One region of the Thalassotalea fonticola genome, then DNA from elsewhere that is predicted to be linked to it. Evidence: predicted binding sites of a transcription regulator. Region 1 holds the regulator's gene; each other region holds the start of a gene.
The links. The regulator MetJ, encoded in region 1, represses methionine synthesis genes. The targets are predictions, from matches to a motif close to TAGACGTCTAGACGTCTA.

Region 1 (4,370 bases):
ACATGTGTAATCCTTAATTGAAATTACAAGTGTAATCGGTAGGTTTATGATAGAAATTAGCAAAGCAGAATTTGAAGTGTTGGAAGCTCTTTGGGCAAATTACCCGGCTAGTGCAAGCGACATAATCAGTAAATTAAATGAAGAAAAAACCTGGCACGACAAAACCGTAAAGACGTTATTGAATCGTATGGTAAAAAAAGCGGCCATCAGTTTTGAAAAGCAACAACGACATTATCTATATTCACCGCTTCTTGAGCGCGAATCTTATACCTACAAAGAAGGGAAAAGTTTGGTAGAGCGCTTTTTTGGCGGACGAATTGCTCCTTTAGTTGCTGGTTTTGCTAAAACTGAAAAGCTATCAAAAGATGATATCGATGAACTCAAGAAGGTCATCGCTCAATGGGAGAAAGATAATGATTGATTGGCTTATTGAGCAACAACTGGTTTTATCTTTATTGCTAATATTGTTAATTTTTGCTGAAGCAAAGCTACTGCCCGCACTTGGCGCTAAGTTTTGTTATAGTCTATTTGCGGCTATTCCTGTCGCATTACTTTTGGCAAATATGCCAGACATACTTAAGGCTGAACTAGCACCGCAAATTAGCCGTTATTTAGTCGCAATTAATAGTAATAATGTTGATATAGGTATTAATATTAATTGGCTCGCCATTTGGGCGTCTGGTGCCATTATAGTTATTGTGATTAGCATTTTATCGCACCTACAATTACGAACTTCAGAACTTTCAAGTCGTATCAACAATAGCTCACAAGACCTTAAATTACCGAATTCATTACAACCTTATGTTAGTCGCAAGGTCGCCAGCCCATTGTTGGTGGGGCTGTTCTTTCCTAAACTCATATTGCCTGAAAATTATCAAAAAATGTACAGTGTCAAGCAATTAGCTATGGTTGTCGAGCATGAGGTAGTACATTTTAACCGCCAAGATACGCGCTGTAATTTTATTGCATTAATGCTACTGAGTTTGTTTTGGTTTAACCCACTCATGTGGCTTGGTTATAAAAGTTATAGAAGGTTGCAAGAAATTTCTTGTGATGAAAACGTTTTAAGCAACAAAAATACTGAAGAGAAAATTCAATACAGTAAAGCGATGTTGCTGAGTATAGAAAATACCAGTAATCAGCTTTATGCCTACACCCACTACACAGAGAAGCAAACTATGTTAAAAAGATTAAATTTTATTAAACAAAAACAACAGAACAAGCCTTTCATCAAAGTGACTATGTTAGCGGTAATTGCCAGTTTATTGAGTAGTATGGCTATTGCTGATGCCGATCATAAGTCAAAAGCAAAAAGTTCAGAGGACGTTATTTCACCGCTGATGCGAGTTGAACCAATATACCCAGAGCAAGCAGTTGCAGAAAATTTGAATGGTTCAGTAGTATTACAATTTGATGTATCTGCTGCCGGTAAGGTCGAACACGTAATTGTGATTAGTGCCCAACCTGAAAAAATATTCGATAAGTCAGCTAAAATAGCTTTAAGACAATGGCAATACCAAGCGTCGAGTCATGGCTTAAAAAATCAGCTGGTACAGTTAGATTTCGTTACTAAAGAAGATGAAAAGTCTGCAAGTTTAGTTGAACGGATTAAAGTGACTCAATAATACCATTCTGCATAAAGATATGGTCAACTCAGTGCTTTTCAAACGCTCGAGAGCAACCAAAATTTGAAGTAGATATTATTCTATCTTCTTTAAATTTAGGGCCGTTATCGTGGGTTTGATAAGCACCCAAAGGGCGATGTTAAAAGAGTTTTATGCTGCGTTAAACATTTTTTCAGTGGAATAACCACAGTACAAAATGAAAGCCTTGCCTAAAACTCTTTTAACAATCGCTGAGTGAGTCATTCTTTATGCAGATTGGTATAATATTGATCATTATTTTACTAAGCTTTTAAACAAAAACAGCACCATACTAGGTGCTGTTTTTATGTGAAAGGAATTACTTATTCTTGCTCTTCATACTCAGAAAAATCAGTAACACCTTGCTCTTCTAATATTTTACGAACACTTTCCGGTAACACTTGTTCGTTACCCTTGGCTAAATCTGTATCGTCTGGTAACGGCTGACCGGTAAATGCATGTAAAAATGCTTCACAAAGTAATTCACTATTGGTCGCATGACGTAAATTTTGTACTTGTCGGCGAGTTCTTTCGTCGGTAAGAACTTTTAATACTCTTAACGGTATAGATACTGTGATCTTTTTTACTTGCTCACTTTTTTTACCGTGTTGTGCATAAGGATTGATGTATTCCCCATTCCATTCAGCCATCGATCTTCCCCAATTCAATAAGTTTTCTAGTTCTTTCTTGTTATAACTAAATTGTACTAGTTATATAATTCTAGTCAACATCTAAAAGCAAAGATGTTTAGATGGCTAAAACTTCTTGACCTCGAAGACGAATACGTTTAGATTTATAGACGTCTAAACATCTAATTTTAAATTTGAATCAAAAAAACTGACAAAGAGCTTAATATGAAACACGATAAATTGAACACCATAGCTGTACAAGCTGGCATAAATAGTGATGAACATCATGGTGCTGTTGTACCTGCTATGCATTTATCGAGCACTTACAGTTTGAAAGGCTTTAATGAAAAGCGTCAGTATGATTATTCAAGAAGCGGTAACCCAACGCGAACAACTTTAGCAGAGGTTATTGCTGACCTGGAAGGTGGTAGCACTGGCGTGATCACTGGTACGGGCATGTCTGCGATTCACTTAGTTTGCCAATTGCTAACTAACGAAGACACCTTACTTATTCCACATGACTGTTATGGTGGCAGCTATCGTTTATTTACCCATTTAGCTGCTCGCGGAGTATTTAAATTACAGGTAGTTGATCAAACTAATGAACAGCAACTTAGTGATGCATTAGCGAAAAAGCCTAAATTAGTCTTATTAGAAACCCCTAGTAACCCATTATTACGCCTGGTTGATATTGCTAAAATTTGTCAGCAAGCGAAAGACGTTGGCGCCTTGGTTGCTGTAGACAATACCTTTTTATCACCATTATTACAGCGTCCGTTAGATTTAGGTGCTGATATTGTTATTCATTCAACCACTAAGTTTATTAATGGCCACTCAGATGTAGTTGGTGGCGCGGTGGTTACTAAAGATGCAGAGCTGGGCGAAACCTTAACTTGGTGGGCAAATTGTATTGGCATTACCGGTTCGCCATTTGATAGTTATTTAACCTTACGCGGTATTAAAACATTGCCTATTCGTTTAAAGCAACATGATGAAAATACCAAGCAGTTAGTACAATTTTTACAAAGCCACCCAGCTATTAGCACTATTCATTATCCTGGTCTAGTTGATCATCCTGGGCATGACATTGCCAAAGCACAGCAAACTGGCTTTGGTAGCATGTTTTCATTTGAACTTAATGGCGGCGAAGCACAAGTTAAAGCATTATTTGCCAATGTTAAGCTATTTACTTTGGCACAATCACTAGGTGGTGTTGAAAGCTTGATTTCTCATCCATCAACTATGACCCATGCAGGGATGGATCTTGATGCGCAAAAGGCTGCCGGTATTAACCAAACGCTTATTAGGGTATCGGTTGGTCTTGAAGATATCAGCGATATTATTGAAGATTTAAATAATGCATTAAATGCATCACAAGCGGTGAGTAAATAATGCAACAGCAAGTACAAAATATTGAATATAGCGCTTCATTAAACCCTTTAAAACAAGTTGAAGTCACAACGAATGTGCATAAGTTTGGTGGCAGCAGTTTAGCGAATGCCCAATGCATTAATCGAGTCGTTGAGATCATTAAAAACAATGCTAAATTGAATGACTTTATTGTCGTTTCTGCCAATGGTAAAACCACGGATCAATTGTTTTCATTGCTTGAGTGTGTTGATGATAAAGATCAATTTACTGTCCAACTTGAACAGCTAAAAAATGACCAAGCTGCGTTAATCAATGAGTTGCTTGATAGTTCTCAAGCTGCGCAGTTACTCCAACAGTTAGATAAAGATATTACTTTTATTGATGTTGAATTTAGCAATGCCTTTACAAGTAACCGTAATGACGTACTTGCTTTTGGCGAACTTTGGTCGGCAAGATTATTAGCCACAGTGCTAAGCCATAATGTTTGCCAAGCTAATGCTATTGATGCGAGAAACGTATTTATACTCGATTCAACCAACAACTTTCAGCTAAATGAGCAATTAAGTAAGCAAAATATAAACGCTGAAAAGTTAGCAAATCATTTAAATATTTTTACCGGTTTTATCGCCAGCGATGAGCTTGGAAATTCTCATACGCTTGGCCGTAATGGTAGTGATTATTCTGCCACCATAGCGGCGCATTTATTAAATGCTAAAAATGTTACCTT
Region 2 (4,370 bases), 1.0 Mb from region 1:
CACCTAATTCGGCAAAACATAACAAAGCAGAAATGCGAACATATTCTAAAATTTCATAGTAAGCATTTTCAGTTTCTTCATCTTCATCTAATTCACTTGAAAGATTGGCAATATCGCCAAAGTCTTTAATGATTTCGGCGACATCTTCAGAAAATTTAGATTTATCTTTTTGTTGTAAACCAAAGCCCAGGTTAAACCCTTGTACCCACAAGCTAAGCGCAGGTCCACGTTCCACCATAGCCTCGTCATCATCAGGCAATAACAATTGAAAGCTAAAATTGTCATCAAGAACTGCTTGCCAAATATCACCATACAACTGCTTCAACAAGTCTTTCAGGTTTTTACCCAAGCCTTCTCCATTATTGAAAAAGTCGCTAACCAGAGACAAGTAGCTGTCATCTTCAAACTCAAAACCGGAACTAATAATACCGGTTAATAAGCCATGAATTTCAGAGGCACTGCCTTGAAAATTTTCACCACCAAGGGCCGCTTGCACATTAGCAAAACTTAAAGATGTTTGTTCTGTCATTTATTTATATTCACTGTAAAAATTATCTTATAATCCTAACACTCAAAGCACAATTGGACCAGTTATATCCCCTGGGTAGAATATTTTATAAGCGTTATTTGGTTGTTATTTAACAAATATTTGATTAGGGATAAGATATTCAAAATTTTTCTACATTTCCTTAGTATATCTACGTTATAATAAAAGCATGTTCCCTGGGGTGTTCGGTTATTAACTATGTCCCTGAGCCGATAAGTTTTACCTAAGGGGGTTTATCGATTGCTATTGAGCAGGCCCAACTTGTTTGGGAAGCCTACGGTAATTGTGCGATCTCCGCCTTGAACACACGGTTGTTCGAGGACTAAAGTTGGTAACGGCATTTTGGGGAACTGTTAAATAATTAGGGTCAGATCTAAATTAAATTTAATTTAGATCTGACCCTAATTATTTTAGATTTAACTTGACTCTGACCCTAGTTATTTTTACCTTTTCGGTATGACCATCAATAATCAAAAATTAACTCAGCCTTGCGCTGCCCATAAAAAAACGCGAGCACAAATACGTGCCGACATTCGTGGTCTTCGCCAACAACTTACAAAACAGCAACAACAGCAAGCAAGTACAGCCATTGCTGATAGCTTGAGTCAACACCCGCAATTAATTGCCGCAAACACTGTCGCAGTATATCTTGCTAATGATGGTGAATTGGATTTAAGCAATTTTATTGACTGGTGTTGGCAACAAAACAAGCAAGTGTACTTGCCAGTGATCCACCCGTTTTGTAAGGGGCATTTGTTATTTTTGCATTATCAGCCAAATACCAAATTAATTGCTAATAAATATGGCATTGCTGAACCAAAATTAAATGTAAGTAAAGTGCTGCCACTTAATCAATTGGATGTTTTAATCTCGCCGCTGGTGGCATTTGACGACCAAGGAAATCGTATTGGCATGGGCGGCGGATTTTATGATCGCACCTTAGCTAATTGGCACAAACAAACTCAGCAGCTACTTATACAACCGACACAGATAAAGCCCTTCCCTATCGGCGTTGCCCATAACTGTCAAAAAATTATCCAGGTTCCAATTGAGCATTGGGATATCCCCCTACCAGAAATACTTACTCCTAAATAGATATTAAATAGCGGCTATTTACTAAATAAAACATTTAACCTCAACACAGACAAGGTTATAATCTGCGCAATTAATAGCACATCGAATATAAAACTCCGAACAGGACTGAACATGACCCAAGATGAAATGAAAAAAGCCGCTGCGATAAAAGCATTAGAATTTGTTGAGCAAGACAGCATAGTTGGTGTAGGTACAGGCTCTACGGTAAATCATTTTATCGATGCATTAGCAGAAATTAAACACACTATAGTTGGCGCAGTATCTAGCTCAGAGGCATCAACAGAACGATTAAAAAGCTACGGTATAGAAGTGTTTGATTTAAACTCAGTTGACGATTTATCTGTATATGTAGACGGCGCCGATGAAATAACCGAGCACATGCATATGATCAAAGGTGGCGGCGCAGCCCTTACTCGTGAAAAAATAGTTGCCGCCGTTGCGAAAAAGTTCGTGTGTATTTGTGATGAAAGCAAACAAGTTGCGGTATTAGGTAATTTCCCCTTACCGGTTGAAGTTATTCCAATGGCACGCAGCTATATAGCGCGTGAATTAGTAAAGCTTGGCGGCGATCCGGTTTATCGTGAAGGTGTAATTACCGACAATGGCAATGTGATTCTAGATGTATATAACATGCAAATTCTAAACCCGGTAGAAATGGAAACCAAAATTAATGCGTTGGTTGGCGTGGTAACCAATGGTTTATTTGCCAATCGCGGCGCAGATGTATTGGTACTTGGTACGCCAACTGGTAGTAAAGTAATTAGTTAACACTCCTAAATACTAAGCTTAGTTTCACAAAATTGCAGCCATTGTTGGCAACTCTAAGTTAACTTATTATCCTGAATCAAAGAACGGCAGCGTATACTGTCGTTTTTAGTTCACTTGTCATTAATAAAAAGGATTCAGAATCAACCTATCAAACCGAATAATATTCGGAACAATACCTAAGTACAGCATTAAAGTCTCCATAATTGACAATTTCCGTTTTAAATAAACCCTTGTAATAGCATTACTTTGCTATGTTATAAAATAGTTAGCAATGCACCAAAATAGTTCTTTCGAGTTTTAACTCTATATGTTACTTTAGAACCTCATTCAGATATCTAGCCGTCTAAAACAGTTAGATAATACCAAGCCAATTTGTTATTTAATATGCATCCTGAATAATATTCAGTGGCAGTACATAAAGAGTTAATCAGCTATGACCAAAAAATCTTTACACAAAGACAAAATTAAAATTCTTCTTCTTGAAGGTGTACATCAATCAGCTTTAGAAGTATTAAAGTCGAACGGTTATAGCAACATTGAATACGTGAAAAGCGCATTGGATGATGAAGAGCTCAAGCAAAAAATTGCTGATGTACATTTTGTTGGTATTCGCTCGCGCACTCAATTAACAGACGACGTAATCGCTTGTGCAAACAAACTAGCAGCTATCGGTTGTTTTTGTATTGGTACTAATCAAGTAAATATTGAAGCGGCGCAAGTTCGCGGCATTCCGGTTTTTAATGCACCATTTTCAAATACTCGTTCAGTTGCCGAATTAGTCTTAGGTGAAACGTTATTATTACTGCGTGGTATTCCTGAAAAGAGTGCGCTTGCGCACAGAGGTGTATGGCAAAAATCAGCAGTAGGCTCTGTTGAAGCTCGAGGTAAAACGCTAGGTATTATTGGTTACGGCCACATTGGTACACAGTTAGGCATTTTAGCCGAGCATGTTGGTATGCGCGTTAAGTTTTACGACATTGAAACCAAACTACCACTTGGCAATGCCAGTCAAGTAGATAGCATGACCGAACTATTAAACATTGCCGATGTAATTACCTTGCATGTTCCTGAAACCGCTTCTACGCAAAACATGATGGGCGTAGCAGAATTTGATGCAATGAAACAAGGCGCAATATTTATTAATGCCGCGCGTGGTACTGTGGTTGATATTGATGCGTTAGCCGAAGCAATGGAAACCAAGAAGCTTGGCGGCGCAGCAATTGATGTATTTCCGGTTGAACCGGGTTCAAACGATGAAGAATTTGTTTCACCACTGCGTGCGTTTGACAATGTTATTTTAACGCCGCACATTGGTGGCAGCACCAAAGAAGCGCAAGAAAACATTGGCCGTGAAGTTTCTGGTAAAATTGTTAAGTACTCTGATAATGGCTCAACGTTATCAGCGGTTAACTTCCCGGAAGTATCATTGCCAGCGCATACTGATCGCTCGCGCTTATTCCATATACATCACAACCAACCCGGTGTATTAACACAAATCAACAAAGCATTTGCTGAGCGTGACATCAACATTACCGCACAGTACTTACAAACCGATGATAAAATTGGTTATGTTGTTATTGATGTTGAATCACATCACAGTGAAGCTGCATTAAAAGAATTAAAAGCCATTGATGGCACAATTCGAGCTCGCCTTATTCACTAGTTGATTTATTGCTTAGTCTCAATTAATTTAGGTAATACTAATTGAGACTTTAATGAATAGCATGCCAGCACAAACTAAAACCGACTGTCGCATTAATGCCACAGTCGGTTTTTCAATTAATACAGAAAATATAAAAATATCACTGCTTTCAATCGCAGATAAAGCACTGTATTTGCAATTGTATTGCAATGCACAAGTGTGTAGGCATATTGGTGGCGCCATAAGTAGTGACCAAGCAACCATAGGGTTTGAACGCAGCCTCAAACAAAACCGAGTTGGCAAGCGCTTAACCTGGGT
Region 3 (4,370 bases), 1.0 Mb from region 1:
CGCTAACCATTCGCTTAATGATGCTGGCGCACGTACTTCTGGCACCATCGCTCTGCCACTTTGTTCGCAAGCACTAATGACTATTTTTTGCCATTGCTGACGTTTTTTTTCTAAGCGTTCAGCATTTAATTTTACGCCGCAGCGTTCAGTAAATAATGGTGTGATGGTGTTAACGCCAAGCTCAACTGATTTTTGTAACGTGAAATCCATCCGGTCACCGCGGGATATCCCCTGACCTAAGTGAATATTCAATGGTGACTCATTATTACGAGCAGTGCGCTTGCTAATGTTTGCTGTCGCTTGCTTTTTACTTACCTCATTAAGCACAGCTTGGTAGTCATGACCATCGCCATTAAAAAACGTCACTTCATCGCCAACTTTTAACCTAAGTACGCGCACAACATGACCAAAGGCATCATCTGATAAGGCAACTGTACTGTCAGTGTTAAAGTCGGTAGGTTGATAAATTCTAGGGTTACTCATATCAGCGAATATTACTCGTATAAATTATTACCTTAAAGATAAGGGCTAAGGGTTGAATAAACAATAGGAGGGGAAAATTAAATCTATTATGCGAGAATACAAAATATATACCATCAGTGGCAATTATAAAATCATCCATGAATTAAAATTCACGCCAACCAGAAGGCCTGCTCGCTCTTCGTTTCTCGTTTCAAAGTACTATAAACAAAAATGCCAGGACAAGCCTGGCATTAATATTAAAACAGTCAGTGCAGTTTATTTATAAACCGGCAGCTGCTCTTAAGTGAGCGGCTTTGTCGGTTTTTTCCCAGCTAAATGCAGTAAAGGTATCATCACCGACAGTCATTTCAAATGGGTCACGACCGAAGTGGCCATATGCAGCAGTTTGTTGATACATAGGATGTAATAAATCGAGCATTTTAGTAATGCCGTAAGGACGTAAATCAAAGTTTTCACGAACCAACTTAATTAGCGAATCTTCATCAATTTTACCGGTACCGAACGTTTCAATAGAAATTGACGTAGGCTCAGCCACACCAATAGCATAAGATACCTGAATTTCACAACGGTCAGCTAAACCAGCAGCCACTATATTCTTAGCAACATAACGACCCGCGTATGCCGCACTGCGATCAACTTTTGATGGATCTTTACCAGAGAAAGCACCGCCACCATGGCGAGCCATGCCGCCATAAGTATCAACAATAATTTTACGGCCAGTTAAACCACAATCACCTACCGGGCCACCAATTACAAAGCGACCGGTTGGGTTGATGAAATACTTAGTATCTTTAGTCAGTAATTCTTCAGGCAAAGTATGCTTGATAATGTTTTCCATTACCGCAGCATGTAAATCATCTTGAGTAATATCAGGGTTATGTTGGGTAGATAATACTACTGCATCAATTGCTACCGGCTTGTTATCTTCATAAATAAAAGTAACTTGCGATTTAGCATCTGGACGTAACCAAGGCAATACGCCTGATTTACGCATTTCTGCTTGACGCTCAACTAAGCGGTGCGAGTAATATAATGGTGCAGGCATCAACGATGGTGTTTCATTCGTTGCGTAACCAAACATTAAACCTTGATCGCCAGCACCTTGCTCTTCAGGTTTACTGCGATCGACGCCTTGGGCAATTTCAGGTGATTGCTGACCAATTAAGTTCATAATGCCACAAGTTTCACCATCAAAACCCACTTCTGACGAGGTATAACCAATGTCAGAAATAACTTTACGAGTAATGGTTTCCAGATCAACCCAGGCTTCTGTAGTTACTTCACCAGAGATAATAGCAACACCGGTTTTAACCATAGTTTCACACGCCACACGAGCATGCTTATCTTTAGCAATAATAGCATCAAGAACTGCATCAGAAATTTGATCGGCAATTTTATCTGGGTGACCTTCAGATACTGACTCTGAAGTGAAGTAATGTTTAGTCATAATGTCTCTTAATCTTTAAATTTCACGTAAATAGATTATGCTAAAAATTCAATTAGCGAAAAGCGAAATGGATCAAATAAAATCTATTTTTTACAATGAGGCGAATTCTACATTGCTTTTATAAATAAATCTACCTTTTTACGTCTAGACGGCTAAACGAAGATAAAGTAAAAGAAAAGACTAGAATTTAGAAACTAGAAACTAGAAACTAGAAACGAAGAGCAAAGAGCGAACCACTAACTAAGAATGAGTGGTTCGCATTTATAAAAGAGCGCTAATTAGATATCAAACTTTATACCTTGCGCTAATGGCAGTTCACTCGAGTAGTTGATGGTATTAGTTTGACGACGCATGTAAGCTTTCCATGCATCTGAGCCAGACTCACGGCCACCACCAGTTTCTTTTTCACCGCCAAATGCGCCGCCAATTTCAGCACCGGAAGTACCTATATTAACATTGGCAATACCACAATCTGAGCCCCAGTGAGACAGGAAGTTTTCAGCTTCACGTAAATTATTGGTAAATATTGCTGAAGATAAGCCCTGTACCACATCATTTTGAATGGCGATGGCGTTATCTAAATTGCCTGAGTATTTGATCAAATACACAATTGGTGCAAACGTTTCTTCTTGTACCATATGAAAACTGTTTTCTGCTTCAACAACAGCAGGCTTAACATAACAACCTGACTCATAACCTGGCCCAGTTAATACCTCACCACCACAAAGTAAATTACCGCCTTCGGCTTGTACCTTTTCAATAGCCTGGCTAAACATGCTAACTGCTTGAGTATCAATGAGTGGCCCGACATGATTATTTTCATTTAATGGCGAACCAATACGCAAACCTTGATAGGCTTTTACTAAAATATCTTTTACTTGCTCATATAGCGATTCATGAATAATCACTCGACGAGTCGTGGTACAACGCTGACCGGCAGTGCCTACCGCACCGAAAACAATGCCAGGAATAGCAATATTCAAATCAGCATCTTGGCTGACAATAATGGCATTATTACCGCCAAGCTCTAAAATTGATTTACCAAAACGAGAGGCGACAACAGTGCCCGCATGGCGACCAACACGAGTAGAGCCGGTTACTGACATTAATGGTAATCTTTTATCATGTAGCATGCCCTCACCTATTACGTTCCCTTCACCAATAACCAGTGAAAATACACCTTCTGGCACATCGTTTTCGACGAGAACGTCTTTAATGATATTTTGACAAGCGATTGCAGTTAGCGGAGTTTTTTCCGATGGTTTCCAAATAGTAACATTGCCACAAATCGCCGCGATCATTGCATTCCACGACCAAACAGCTACCGGAAAGTTAAACGCGGAAATTACGCCAACAATACCGAGTGGATGATATTGATCGTACATGCGGTGCTTTGGTCGCTCTGAATGCAAAGTGGAACCATTTAATTGGCGCGATAAACCAACAGCAAAATCACAAATATCGATCATTTCCTGTACTTCACCTAACCCTTCTTGCAAAGACTTGCCCATTTCATAAGCAACTAATTCACCTAAAGGTTGTTTGAAGTCGCGCAGTTTATTACCTATTTGACGAACGATTTCGCCGCGCAATGGCGCCGGTACTTTACGCCAAATTTTGAATGCTGACTCAGCCGCTTTTACTACTTCTTGGTAATCGTCAGCTGAACATTGGTAAACACTAGCAATCGCTTTGCCATCTACTGGTGATGAAATATCAAATTGGCCTTGGTCTTGCGTCGTGAGCCATTGCTGACCAGTAGCCGCACCAAAGTTATTTTCGTTAATGCCTAATGTTTTTAAAAAATCCATCATACTTCCTAGGGTAAAATTAATCGTAAATTTATAAAAGTTCAGTTAAACCAGCTTTAAGCACAGCAATGAACTTGTCGGCATCAGCGCGGTTAAAGGCTAATGGCGGTTTGATTTTTAAAATGTTGTAAAAAGGACCTTCGGTACTTAATAAAATATGATTTTGCTTAAAGTACTCAACTAACCATGAGGTTTTATCAGTGGCAGGTTGTTTACTTATCCTATCTTCAACCAACTCAACACCAATAAATAAGCCAAGGCCACGCACATCGCCAATCAGTTTAAATTCTTGCTGCAGTTGGGCTAATTGTTGTTGAAAATAGTTACCGGTCTCTAACGCATGCTGTTGTAACTTTTCGTCTTTGATCACATCAAGCACGGCTGTGCCAATGGCGCAAGAAACAGGGTTACCACCGAAGGTATTGAAATATTCCATACCGGTAACAAATGCATCGGCGATGGCTTGGGTGGTGATCACTGCGGCCATTGGATGACCATTACCGATAGGTTTACCTAAGGTGACAATATCTGGCGTTACGTTTTGTGTTTCAAACGCCCACATATGTGTGCCAACACGGCCAAAACCGACTTGTACTTCGTCAGCTATACAAACGCCGCCTGCGGCTCTA
Region 4 (4,370 bases), 1.4 Mb from region 1:
AGCGGAAAGTGCAGCCAACGCTTTAATAACCGAGACCCCATAGGTGATGCAGTTTTATCAAGAACCGAAGCTAAAGTATTATCGCTACCGCCTGAAAGGTTTTGCGTTAACTCAAGGTTTTTACGGGTGGCAGCATCTAAAATTACCCCTTGAGCATAGGCTTCTGCTTTTATACTTCTAATGTGTGGAAGTTCACTGCGCTGAGTATCTTTGACATATTGCAATAGGCAACCAGCAGCAGCTAAGCCGTAATGATATTCATCAACGCCAAAGCCAACCAACTCTTTTGTGCCAAATTGCTTATTTAAGATTTTGATCGCAGTATCTAAATCATACTCCCAGTCAGGACGACGTCTTTTGCCTTTTATTTGCTCAATCAAGTCTGTATGTTCAAATGATTCTGGATATAGTAACTCTGCAGGTGTTAAGCGTTGCAATTCAGCTTGTAATTGCTCTTCATTGTTTGGCTGGCAAAGGACGAAGCGACCGCTGCTCATATCAAGGTAAGCAATGCCAAATTTTTCTTTATGAGCAAAAATAGAGACAAGTAAGTTGTCTTGCTTATCTTCTAATAATGCTTCATCTGAAATGGTTCCGGGTGTAACAATGCGTACAACTTTTCGTTCAACCGGTCCTTTACTGGTGGCTGGATCGCCAATTTGTTCACAAATGGCTACGGATTCACCCATTTGAACCAGTCGAGCTAAATAATTTTCAACTGCATGATAAGGAACACCGGCCATAGGTATTGCGTTGCCACCAGTTTTTCCTCTGGCAGTTAGAGATATGTCCAGTAGATCAGAGGCTTTTTTAGCATCATCAAAAAACAACTCGTAAAAGTCGCCCATTCGATAAAACACTAGAATATGTTTGAATTCTGATTTTATTTTTAAATATTGGCGCATCATAGGGGTGTGATTAGATTGCGCAAAAAGATCGTCTGTCATTTATTAGCTTTTGTATTTATTAAAGTTATTTTGAGTTCGGCAAATTAATTGGAAAATAGATAAAATAGGCCGTGATTCATAGCGTATATGGATGGTAAAATATTATTACTCGAAGCGCAAAGCAAGATATCATTAATTAACAATATAATTATCACTAAACTACTGTATAAAAAATCTAAATTTTAATTTTTATTACTGTATATAAAACCACGCTTGTGTGTGTTTATATTTTTTATTAAAAATAAATAGATTATTAATTTCTTATTTATCAGGTTGTTAAGTGTTTTTGTTGTTGATTTTAAGAAAAAATAAAATTTAGTAGTTGATACTGTATTATTATACAGTATACTGAGTGCATAACTACTGGATAAATAGAAAAATATTGGAGATTTTAATGGACGCAAATAAAGAAAAGGCATTATCAGCAGCCCTAGGTCAAATTGAACGTCAATTCGGTAAAGGTTCAATCATGAAGCTAGGTGATAACCAAAGCATGAACGTAGAAACAATTTCTACCGGCTCGCTTGCTTTAGATGTTGCCCTTGGTGCTGGCGGTTTACCAATGGGTCGTGTTGTTGAAATCTATGGTCCAGAATCTAGTGGTAAAACGACACTTACTTTAGAAGTAATTGCTGAAGCACAGCGCAATGGTAAAGTATGTGCGTTCGTTGATGCTGAACATGCTCTTGATCCAATCTATGCAGAAAAACTTGGTGTGGATATTAATGAATTGTTAGTGTCGCAGCCAGACACTGGTGAACAAGCATTAGAAATTGTTGATATGTTAAGTCGCTCAGGTGCGGTAGATGTTATCGTAGTCGATTCGGTTGCAGCACTTACGCCAAAAGCTGAAATTGAAGGTGATATGGGTGATAGTCACATGGGCTTGCAAGCTCGCATGTTGTCACAAGCAATGCGTAAATTGACTGGTAACCTAAAGCAATCAAACACCATGCTTATCTTTATTAACCAAATTCGTATGAAAATTGGTGTAATGTTTGGTAACCCTGAAACAACAACCGGTGGTAATGCGTTGAAGTTCTATGCTTCTGTTCGTCTAGATATCCGTCGTATTGGTGCTGTGAAAGAAGGTGATGAGATTACCGGTAACGAAACCCGTGTTAAAGTGGTTAAAAACAAAATTGCACCGCCATTTAAACAAGCTGAATTCCAAATTTTATACGGTTTAGGTATCAATAGTTTAGGTGAGCTTATCGACTTGGGTGTTAAGCATAAAATGGTTGATAAAGCTGGTGCATGGTACAGCTGCATGGGCGAAAGAATTGGTCAAGGTAAAGCAAATGCAACTAAGTACCTTGCAGAAAACACAGCAATGGCGAAAGAGTTAGAAGCTAAGTTACGTGGCTTGTTACTCACTACTGTTAAAGATTCAGAAGATGAAGAAGTTGTTGCTGAAGTAGAATAATATTCAATACACTATTATTTAATAAACCGCTCACTGAGCGGTTTTTTTATGTCTAAAGGTAAATAATAAGTTTATTTAGACGTCTATACGTTTAGATGTTGACATTTCTATATGGTTGGGTAGTATTAAGTTTTTACTCTTTCATAGGTCTGTATTAATGCCGATTAAAATCCCTGATCAACTTCCTGCCTTGGCTGTACTCGCAAATGAGAACATCTTTGTCATGTCTGAAAATAGGGCTGTTAATCAAGATATTCGACCAATGCAAGTAGCAATATTGAATTTAATGCCTAATAAAATTGAAGCAGAAATTCAAATATTACGCATGCTTTCCAATACACCATTGCAAATCAATATTGAATTTGTACGTTTAAATTTAAATGAGTCTAAAAATACGCCTAAGGCACACTTAGATGAGTTTTATTGTTTATTCGATGATATTAAGCATAAACACTATGACGGCTTGATTGTTACTGGTGCTCCTTTAGGCCAGCTTAATTATGAAGATGTTTCTTACTGGGACAAAATTGTAGAAGTGTTTGAATGGTCACAAACAAATGTAACATCAACGATGTATTCATGCTGGGCTGCGCATGCTGCGCTATACTACCGTTATGGCTTAAACCGAAAATTACGGGATAAAAAGCTTTCAGGTGTGTATCTTCATAAAACATTAGATTCAATGGAACCATTAACACGTGGCTATGAAGAAGAATTTTCAGTACCGCATTCACGCTATGGTGAAATTGATAAAACAATTTATCAAAGCGTCGATGAACTAAATATTTTAGCTGAATCTAAGCAAGCAGGAGTTTACTTGGTTGCTACAAAGGATAAGAAACATGTCTTTGTAACCGGACATCCTGAATATGATGCTTGTACCTTAAGTGATGAATATCAACGCGATATAAACGTCGGAGTTGATACCTTCATACCCGAAAATTATTTTAAATTTGATGATGTAAATAGCATCCCAAAAAACAAGTGGCGTAGCCATGGCTGCTTATTGTTTAGCAATTGGCTAAATTATTATGTTTATCAAATTACTCCTTACAACCTTGAAAATTAGCTCTGTTAAAATTAGTACAAGCAGCAATTATTTAATTCAGAACCAGGAACTATTACGGTGAAATCTCCAACCACTATTTTATTAGAGCAACAACTGCAAGACCGAATTTTAGTACTTGATGGTGCTATGGGTACTATGATCCAAGATCATAAATTTGAAGAGCAAGATTATCGAGGTACCAGGTTCGCAGATTGGCATTGTGATGTGAAAGGTAACAATGATTTACTTTCAATCACCCAAAGTGAAGTTATAAAAGATATCCACCGTCAGTACTTAGTAGCGGGTGCTGATATTATTGAAACTAATACATTTAACTCTACTACCATTGCCATGGCTGATTACGATATGGAAGATATCAGTCGTGAGATAAACTTAGTTTCAGCACAAATTGCTCGCCAAGTTGCAGATGAAATAAGTTTAACAACCCCGGATAAACCAAGGTTTGTTGCAGGTGTGTTAGGGCCAACTAACCGTACATGTTCTATTTCACCTGATGTAAATAATCCGGCATTTCGAAATGTAAGTTTTGATGAGCTAAAAGACGCATATATTGAATCTATTCTTGCCTTAATAGAAGGCGGAGTAGATATTATAATGCTCGAAACTATCTTCGATACGTTAAACGCAAAAGCTGCTGTTTTTGCTGTGGAACAAGTGTTCGCCGATCTAGGCTATCGCTTACCCCTAATGATCTCTGGCACAATCACAGATGCTTCGGGTAGAACCCTATCAGGGCAAACTACTGAAGCATTTTATAACTCATTGCGTCATGCTGACCCTATTTCATTCGGCTTAAACTGTGCGCTTGGTCCGGTTGAGCTTAGGCAGTATGTAGAAGAGTTAAGCAATATCTCCGACTTCGCCGTTTCAGCCCACCCAAATGCGGGTTTGCCAAATGCCTTTGGTGAATATGACTTTACTGTTGAAG

Region 2: a site for MetJ is predicted at 2,739-2,756, ahead of serA (phosphoglycerate dehydrogenase). Genes of this name have one in related genera too.
Region 3: a site for MetJ is predicted at 2,068-2,085, ahead of metK (methionine adenosyltransferase). Genes of this name have one in related genera too.
Region 4: a site for MetJ is predicted at 2,450-2,467, ahead of RI844_RS18640 (homoserine O-succinyltransferase). Genes of this name have one in related genera too.

Annotation. Positions count from the first base shown of each region.
Region 1 covers NZ_CP136600.1:3,102,829-3,107,198, reverse strand. The annotation lists gene RI844_RS12595 (BlaI/MecI/CopY family transcriptional regulator) at 47-421, shown strand; gene RI844_RS12590 (TonB family protein) at 414-1,625, shown strand; gene metJ (met regulon transcriptional regulator MetJ) at 1,967-2,293, opposite strand; gene metB (cystathionine gamma-synthase) at 2,498-3,664, shown strand; gene metL (bifunctional aspartate kinase/homoserine dehydrogenase II) at 3,664-4,370, shown strand, end outside.
Region 2 covers NZ_CP136600.1:2,089,605-2,093,974, forward strand. The annotation lists gene RI844_RS08545 (UPF0149 family protein) at 1-529, opposite strand, end outside; RNA gene ssrS (6S RNA) at 718-900, shown strand; gene RI844_RS08555 (5-formyltetrahydrofolate cyclo-ligase) at 1,004-1,642, shown strand; gene rpiA (ribose-5-phosphate isomerase RpiA) at 1,754-2,410, shown strand; gene serA (phosphoglycerate dehydrogenase) at 2,844-4,073, shown strand; gene RI844_RS08570 (GNAT family N-acetyltransferase) at 4,126-4,370, shown strand, end outside.
Region 3 covers NZ_CP136600.1:2,104,071-2,108,440, forward strand. The annotation lists gene rsmE (16S rRNA (uracil(1498)-N(3))-methyltransferase) at 1-483, opposite strand, end outside; gene metK (methionine adenosyltransferase) at 743-1,930, opposite strand; gene amaB (L-piperidine-6-carboxylate dehydrogenase) at 2,209-3,741, opposite strand; gene RI844_RS08630 (aminotransferase class III-fold pyridoxal phosphate-dependent enzyme) at 3,773-4,370, opposite strand, start outside.
Region 4 covers NZ_CP136600.1:4,513,231-4,517,600, forward strand. The annotation lists gene mutS (DNA mismatch repair protein MutS) at 1-947, opposite strand, end outside; gene recA (recombinase RecA) at 1,342-2,373, shown strand; gene RI844_RS18640 (homoserine O-succinyltransferase) at 2,531-3,442, shown strand; gene metH (methionine synthase) at 3,494-4,370, shown strand, end outside.